Actinocatenispora sera: one gene and its partner. The protein of the gene in region 2 interacts with the protein of the main gene of each other region in a pairwise test. Links are inferred from orthologs where the notes say so. Each region holds a gene or a part of one and is shown on either strand. Other genes may lie near its edges. The genes, in order: dnaE and Asera_RS25765.

Region 1 (4,402 bases), 190 kb from region 2 along the record:
GCGCCGCGCGCGCCCAGCCGCAGCGGGTACGGGAACCGCCAGCCGGGCTGGGCGGCGCCGAGCAGTGCGTTGAAGTCGGCCAGCCCGACCCGGCTGCCGACCCAGGCGGTCAGCAGTGCACCGCCGGCGCCGCCGACCGCGAGCACGGCCAGCAGCAGCGGACCGCGGTAGCGGCGCAGCACCACCCAGCAGGCCACCGCGGCAACCAGGCCCGCGGCCGCGGTCAGCACCGCAAGCCAGCCGTCGGCGGCGGCGAACGTCTCGGTCTCCAGGTTGTACATCCCGCCCTGGTCGGTCATCACGACCTCGGCGCGCGGGGACAGCACCCACCAGAGCAGCCCGAGCGGCGCGCCGGCCGCCGCGACGCACACCGCCGCAACCACCAGTACGAGTGCCTCGGCCCACCGCGGCACGCCGGCTCGGCGCGGCATCGTCGTCTTCATCGCGGCGATTCTCCCAACCTCGAGCAAGTCGGCGGATCCGGGCCCGGCGCGGCCGGCTATTCAAGGCAGCCGGCGCCGAGCAGGCTCTTCAGCTCAGAGGTGAGGCCGGGACCGGGTGTGACCCGCAGCGTGTCGTCGAGGGCGAGCAGGTGGTTGCGCTCCCGGCCGACCAGCTTGACCCGCACCGCGGTCTCTCCCCGGTTGTTCAGCAGGGTCCGCTTGAGCTCACCGACCAAATCGGGGTCGACCCGCTCGGCCTGGATGGCGACCGTGACCGCCGGCTCGGCGGCCAGGTCGGCGTCGGTGATCTCCAGCGTGCGCAGGTCCATCGCGACGACGCTGATCTCCTGGTCGCGCCGGTTGACCCGGCCCTTCACCGCGATCGTCAGATCGGGTGCCAGGTACTGCCCGACCAGCTCGTAGGTCTTGGGGAAGAACAGCACCTCGATGCCGGCGTCGAGGTCCTCGACGGTCGCCTTCGCCCACGCGTTGCCCTGCTTGGTGACCCGGCGCTCCAGCGCGGAGATGATCCCGGCGATGGTCACCGACGTGCCGTCGGCGACGTCACCGGAAACCAGGTCGGCGATGCGCTGCTCGCTGTTCTTGCGCAGCACCCGTTCGGCGCCGTCGAGCGGGTGACCCGACACGTACAGCCCGAGCATCTCGCGCTCGAACTCCAGCGCGGTCTTGCGCGGCCAGTCTTCGCCGGTGAGGTCGACGTCCATGCCCACGACGGTGTCCGGGGCGGTGTCGGTCATCCCGCCGAACAGGTCGAACTGGCCCTCCGCCTCGCGCCGCTTGACCCCGGTCATCGCCTCGACCATGGTCTCGTGCTGCTCCAGCATCGGCCGCCGCGGATGTCCCAGCGAGTCGAACGCACCCGCCTTGATCAGCGACTCGATCACCCGCTTGTTGCAGACCGGCAGCTCGATCTTGGACATGAAGTCGGTGAACGAGGTGTAGGCACCCTTCTGCTTGCGGGTGTTGATGATGCTGGTGACGACGTTCGCGCCGACGTTGCGCACCGCGCCCAGGCCGAACCGGATGTCGGCGCCGACCGCAGTGAAGTTCAGGTCGGAGTCGTTGACGTCCGGCGGCAGCACCTTGATGCCCATCTTGCGGCACTCGGCGAGGTAGACCGCCATCTTGTCCTTCGAGTCGCCGACCGAGGTCAGCAGCGCCGCCATGTACTCGGCGGGATAGTTCGCCTTCAGGTATGCGGTCCAGAACGAGACGATCCCGTAGCCCGCGGTGTGTGACTTGTTGAATGCGTACCCAGCAAACGGCAGCAGAATGTCCCACAAGGTCTGAATCGCGTCGTCGGAGTAGCCCTGGTCGCGCATGCCCGCCTGGAACCCGACGAACTCCTTGTCCAGGATCTCCTTCTTCTTTTTGCCCATCGCCCGGCGGAGCAGGTCCGCCTTGCCCAGCGAGTACCCGGCGACCTTCCGGGCGATCGCCATGACCTGCTCCTGGTAAACGATCAAGCCGTAGGTCTCGTCCAGGATCTCGGCCAGATCGTCGGCCAGTTCGGGGTGGATCGGCACGACCGGCTTGCGGTTGTTCTTACGGTCGGCGTAGTCGATGTGGGCGTTCGCCGCCATCGGACCCGGCCGGTACAGCGCCAGCACGGCCGCGATGTCCTCGAACTTGGTCGGTGCCATCGCCTTGAGCAACGAGCGCATGGGGCCGCCATCGAGCTGGAACACCCCGAGCGTGTCGCCTCGCGCCAACAACTCGAATGTTCTGTCGTCGGCCAGCTCGAGGCTGGCGACGTCGATGTCGATGCTGCGGTTCGCCTTGATGTTGGCGATCGCGTCCCCGATGACCGTCAGGTTGCGCAGGCCCAGGAAGTCCATTTTCAACAGGCCCATCGCTTCACACGACGGGTAGTCGAAGCCGGTGATGATCGCGCCGTCCTGCGGACGCGCCCACACCGGGATCACGTCCATGACCGGGGTGGACGACATGATGACCGCGCAGGCGTGCACACCGGCCTGCCGAATCAGACCCTCCAGACCACGCGCGGTCTCGAAGATCTTGCCGACCTGCGGGTCGGTCTCGATCAGCGTCCGGACCTCGGACGCCTCGGCGTAGCGCTCGTGTTTCGGGTCGACGATGCCGGACAACGGAATGTCCTTCGCCATGATCGGCGGCGGCAACGCCTTGGAGATCTTGTCGGCGATTGAGAACCCGGGCTGTCCGAAATGGATTCGCGCCGCGTCTTTGATCGCCGCCTTAGTCTTGATCGTCCCGAAGGTGATGACCTGACAGACGTTGTCGGTGCCGTACTTGGCGGTGGCGTAGTCGAGCATCTCACCGCGCCGCCGGTCATCGAAGTCAAGATCGATGTCGGGCATCGAGATGCGCTCGATGTTGAGGAAACGCTCGAACAGCAGGCTGTGCTCGATCGGGTCGAGTTCGGTGATCCCGGTTGCCCAGGCGACGATCGATCCTGTCGCGGAACCACGCCCCGGCCCGACGATGATCCCGGACTCCTTGGCATGCCGCACCAGGTCGGCCACCACGAGGAAGTATGCCGGGAAGCCCATCTGGTTGATGACGCCGAGCTCCATCTCGGCCCGGGCCCGATAGTGGTCCGGGATCCCGCCCGGGAGCCGCTTCGCCAAGCCCTCGAACACGTCATGACGCAGCCAGGACTCCTGGGTCTCGCCGGCCGGCACGTCGAACACCGGCATCCGGTCGTGGTGGGCGAAGACCTCGTCGTACGAGCCGACGCGCTCGGCGATCAGCAGCGTGTTGTCGCAGGCGCCGGGCAGCTGGGAGTCCCACAGCTCGCGCATCTGCGCCGGCGACTTGATGTAGTAGCCGCCGCCGTCGAGCTTGAACCGGTTCGGGTCGTCCAGGGTGCTGCCGGACTGCACGCACAGCAGCGCCTCGTGCGCCTTCGCGTCCTCGGCGGCCACGTAGTGCGAGTCGTTGGTGATCACCGGCCGCAGGTCGAACCGCTTGCCGATGTCGAGCAGCCCGGTGCGGACCCGCTTCTCGATGTCGAGCCCGTGGTCCATCAGCTCCAGGAAGAAGTTCTCCCGGCCGAACAGCTCCAGGTAGCGCTCGGCCGCCGCGTACGCCTCCTGCTCCTGGCCCAGCCGCAGCCGGGTCTGGATCTCCCCGGACGGGCAGCCGGTGGTGGCGATGATGCCCTCGGTGTGCCCCGAGATCAGCTCGGTGTCCATCCGCGGCTTGTAGTAGTAACCCTCGATCGAGGCCCTGCTGGACAGCGTGAACAGGTTGCGCAGCCCGGTGGCGTTCTCCGCCCACATCGTCATGTGCGTGTACGCACCACCGCCGGAGACGTCGTCACCGCGCTGGTCCGGCCGGCCCCACCGGACCGGCTGCTTGTACGCCCGGTCGCCGGGCGCCAGGTAGGCCTCGATGCCGAGGATCGGCTTGACGCCGGTCTTCTTCGCCTCCTGGTAGAACGCGTACGCCCCGTACATGTTGCCGTGGTCGGTCATCGCGATCGAGTCCATGCCCTGCCGCTGGACCTCGGCCAACAACGGCTTCAGGCGGGCCGCGCCATCCAACATCGAGTATTCGGTGTGCACGTGCAGATGCGCGAACCCGGACGCCGACATGGCGCGCCTCGCCCCCCTCGTATTCACCTGGACAGCCACGCGCGGAGCACCGGGTGACGGTGACCGCGACCGCGCCGGGAGATGTTGGCCGCACCCCCGGCATCCCACCACGCTAGGGGTGGGGTCTGACAGAAAACCTATCGCTCCGCCGGCGGACCGCGCCGGCCGGCACGCCCGGGTACCGCCGGGCGTGGCCGGCGCCACCCGCGGTCACCGATCCGGCCCGAAACCCTCGCTGATCGCGACCCCGGCGTACAGCCAGGCCATCCGGGTGGCCGGGGCCAGCTTCGAGTACTCGATGGTCGAGCCCGGCTCCAGCGACACGTCGTAGGGCACGACGATCGAGGTGCGGGTGCGCGA
Region 2 (3,308 bases):
CGGCGTCGAGCCGGCCGTCGTCGATGACCTGGCGAGGTCGTCCCGGCACCCGAGCCACCGTCCGGGCCGGTCCGGTCGGGCCAGTGCTCGCTGGTAGTCGGGTGACCGTCGCGGCCGGTCCGGTCGCGCCAGCCCTCTCCGGCAGCCGAACCACCGTCGCGGCGGGCTCGGTTGTGCCGACGCTCCTTCTGGCGCCGGTCGTCTCCTCGGCATCGGTCGTCGGTGGGCCGTCGCCCCTCGGCAGGCCGCCGGTGGTCTCCGCCGCGTCGGTCTTCGGCGTGCCGCCCGCGGTCTGCGCCGCATCCGCATTCCACGTGCGGTCGGTCGTCTCCAGGACCTCGCCCGTGTGCATATCGCCGGCCGTCGGCAGGCCGCCGTTGGTGTCTGCGGCATTGCTCGTCCGCGGGTCGCCGGCCGTGCGCAGACCCTCGGTCAGGACAGCGGGGTCGGCGCTCGGGCGGGAGCGCCGGGCCAGCAAGGGAACCACGACGCCGCCCGCACCCGTCACCGCGCCGCCGGTCCGTGCGGTGCCGACGTCACCGGCTGGCTTCGGCGCCGGCGCCGGATCGGGTGACGGCCGGAACGTCGTGGCCGACGGTACGAGGCGCAGCCGGCGCGCGGTGGTCTGGGCGCTCGATCCGGTCTCGGTGGAGTCGTGCGCAGCCCGCGGCGCGCGTCCGCGACCGAGCCGGGTCCCCCGAACCACGGTCAGGATCCTCCCGACGCCGACCAGCCGAGCCCGGATCCTTCCCGCCGGTGCGTCGGGTGGCGTCGCGACCAGCTGCAGGCGGGGCCGAGCGTCCGGGGCGGCGATCCAGTCGTCGCCCGCGGCCCAGCCGAGATCCACCCAGTCTGGTGGCGTCGGGTCGGGTGACTCGCTCGACCGCGGACCATCGGCGCCGATCGGAGCGGCGCTCGACCCCGGGGCCGGATCGCCGGCGGGCTCCCGGTCGTCGACGGGCAGGCTGGCGTGTCGGGTTCGGTGCGTCGATCCGCTGATACGTCCCACCCGGGCAGCGTCGCCCCAAAAAGCACCAGGCGCCACCACCTCACCGCAAACTGTGGATAACCAGGATGCCTGTGGACAGCGAACCGGAAAACATGCGCCGGTGTGCTAGGGAGGTGTCGGCAGGGGCACGGCGCCTCAGCCGGCGAGCGCGCGCAACCGGTTCGCCGCTTCGGCGAGTACCTCGGGACGCTTGGAGCAGGCGAACCTGACGACCCGGCGGCCGACCTCCTGGTTGTCGTAGAACACCTGGGTCGGTACCGCGACCACGCCGCACCGATCCGGCAGCGCCCGGCAGAACTCGATTCCGTCCCGGCCGCCCAGCGGGCCGATGTCGGCGGTCACGAAATACGTCCCGGACGACGGGTGCACGCCGAACCCCGCCTCGGCAAGGCCGGCGGTGAGCAGGTCCCGGCCGGCCTGCAACCGATCCCGCACCCCGGTCAGGTAGCTGCCCGGCAGCCGCAGCGCGACCGCGACCGCGGGTTGCAGCGGACCCGCGTTGACGAACGTCAGGAACTGCTTGACCCGCAGTACCGCGGAGACCAGCCGGGCCGGACCGCTGGCCCAGCCGACCTTCCAGCCGGTGCAGGAGAAGCTCTTGCCGGCCGACGAGATGCGGATGGTGCGCTCGCGCATGCCGGGCAGCCCGGCGAGCGGGATGTGCGGCGCGGCCGAGTCGGTGAAGACCAGATGTTCGTACACCTCGTCGGTCACTGCGTACACGTCGTGCTCCTGGCACAGCTGCGCGATCAACGCAAGCTCGGCCGCGGTGAACACCTTGCCGGTGGGGTTGTGCGGGGAGTTGAGCAGCAGCAACCGCGTGCGGGGCCCGAACGCGGCACGCAGCTCGTCCGGGTCGAACGTGTAGCCGTCCGGCCCCGGCCGCAGCGTCACCGGTCGCCGCACCGCGTGTGCCAGCGCGATCGACGCCGCGTACGAGTCGTAGTACGGCTCGAAGCAGACCACCTCGTCGCCGCTCTCGCACAGGCCGAGGATCGCCGCCGCGATCGCCTCGGTGGCCCCGGCGGTCACCACGATCTCGCCATCGGGGTCGTACCCGAGCTGCCAGTCCCGCCGTTGTTGCTCGGCGATGGCGGCGCGCAACTCGGGCACCCCGGGCCCCGGTGGGTACTGGTTGTGCCCGTCCCGGATCGCGGCGGTCGCCGCGGCGAGCATCTCCGCCGGACCGTCGGTGTCCGGGAACCCCTGCCCCAGGTTGATCGCGCCGGTGCGTACCGCGAGCGCCGACATCTCGGCGAAGACGGTCGTACCGAACTCGTGCATCCGTGCCACCAGCGGATCGGTCCCAGTGCTCGTCATGGCGCCACCCTAGAGCGTGTCCCGACGGCTCCGTCGGTGCGATTCGCAGCCAGGGCCACGCTGGCGGCGGTGGGTCAGTTGCCGGAGCGGTGTCGGGCGACCCGGACCCGGGTGGCGCACCGGCTGGAGCAGTACCGCCGGGGCGATCCCGCGCCGTGCGCGACGAACGGGCGAGCGCATCCCGGTGCGGCGCACACCCCGCCGGGCGGCGCCTGCCGCTCGGCCAGCAGTACCGCGAGCGCCAGTCCGGAGGAGGTGGCGAACCACTCGCCCCAGCGCCCGTCATCGTCCGCGTCGACGTGCAGGTGCCAGGCCGTACCGCCGTGCGCGGTCAGCCGGGGCGGCCCCGCGTACCGGGCGAAGAGGGCATTCAGTGCGTCGGCTGCGGCGGAGGTGTCGGTCGCGGCGAACACGGCGTCCACGGGCTCGGCCGCGGCCCGCAGGTCGTCGATCTCGACCGGGGCGAGCTCGACGCCCGCCTCGCCGTGTTCGGCGAGCACCGCGGCGAGCCGCCCGGCGAGATCCGGTTCGCCGGACCGCAGCTCGATCAGCAGGTCCGCCGCCCGTTGTGCGGCCTCGATCGGCGCCGACCCGGCCGTCCAGCGAACTCCGTCCATGCTCTCCAGTGTAACGTCATTCTCATGAGAGGCCGTTACGGGCTGGCCCGGTACCTCGCCGGAGCCACCGCCGCCCGCACCGGCGACGAGGCATCCGGTCCCGCCCTGGTCCTGCTCGGTCTCGCCGCCACCGGCTCCACCCGGTCGGCCGGGCTGGTGCTCGGTGCGCTGACCGCCGCCACCGCGGTCGGCGGCCCGCTCCTCGGCGCGGTACTCGACCGGGCCCACCGCCCGCCCCGCTTCCTTGCCGGCTGCCTGCTCGGGTACGCCGCCGGTCTGGCCCTGCTGACCGTCGTCCTCGCCCGCGCGGCGCTGTGGCCGGCGGTACTCGTCGCCGTCGCGGCCGGCGCGTTCGGCCCGGC

Evidence for each region.
Region 1: the proteins of Asera_RS25765 (region 2) and dnaE interact in binary tests that used the Escherichia coli proteins (3 or more experiments, as listed by UniProt). The link is inferred for Actinocatenispora sera from one-to-one orthologs.

What each region holds. Positions count from the first base shown.
Region 1 is NZ_AP023354.1:5,275,708-5,280,109, forward strand. The notes cover bases 300-4,391. They hold dnaE (DNA polymerase III subunit alpha), read right to left. Parts: upstream 4,043-4,391; coding sequence 500-4,042; downstream 300-499. Other genes in these bases: Asera_RS24915 (DUF2567 domain-containing protein), read right to left, coding at 300-443. In the rest of the region: more of Asera_RS24915, read right to left, coding at 1-299. UniProt on the Escherichia coli protein: DNA polymerase III is a complex, multichain enzyme responsible for most of the replicative synthesis in bacteria. This DNA polymerase also exhibits 3' to 5' exonuclease activity. The alpha chain is the DNA polymerase catalytic subunit.
Region 2 is NZ_AP023354.1:5,466,544-5,469,851, reverse strand. What follows is about bases 238-3,235. They hold Asera_RS25765 (pyridoxal phosphate-dependent aminotransferase), read right to left. Parts: upstream 2,330-3,235; coding sequence 1,145-2,329; downstream 238-1,144. Other genes in these bases: Asera_RS25755 (MFS transporter), read left to right, coding at 2,971-3,235; Asera_RS25760 (CGNR zinc finger domain-containing protein), read right to left, coding at 2,404-2,946. Outside these bases: Asera_RS25770 (M23 family metallopeptidase), read right to left, coding at 1-49; more of Asera_RS25755, read left to right, coding at 3,236-3,308. UniProt on the Escherichia coli protein: Shows aminotransferase activity with methionine and histidine as substrates, and to a lesser extent also with phenylalanine.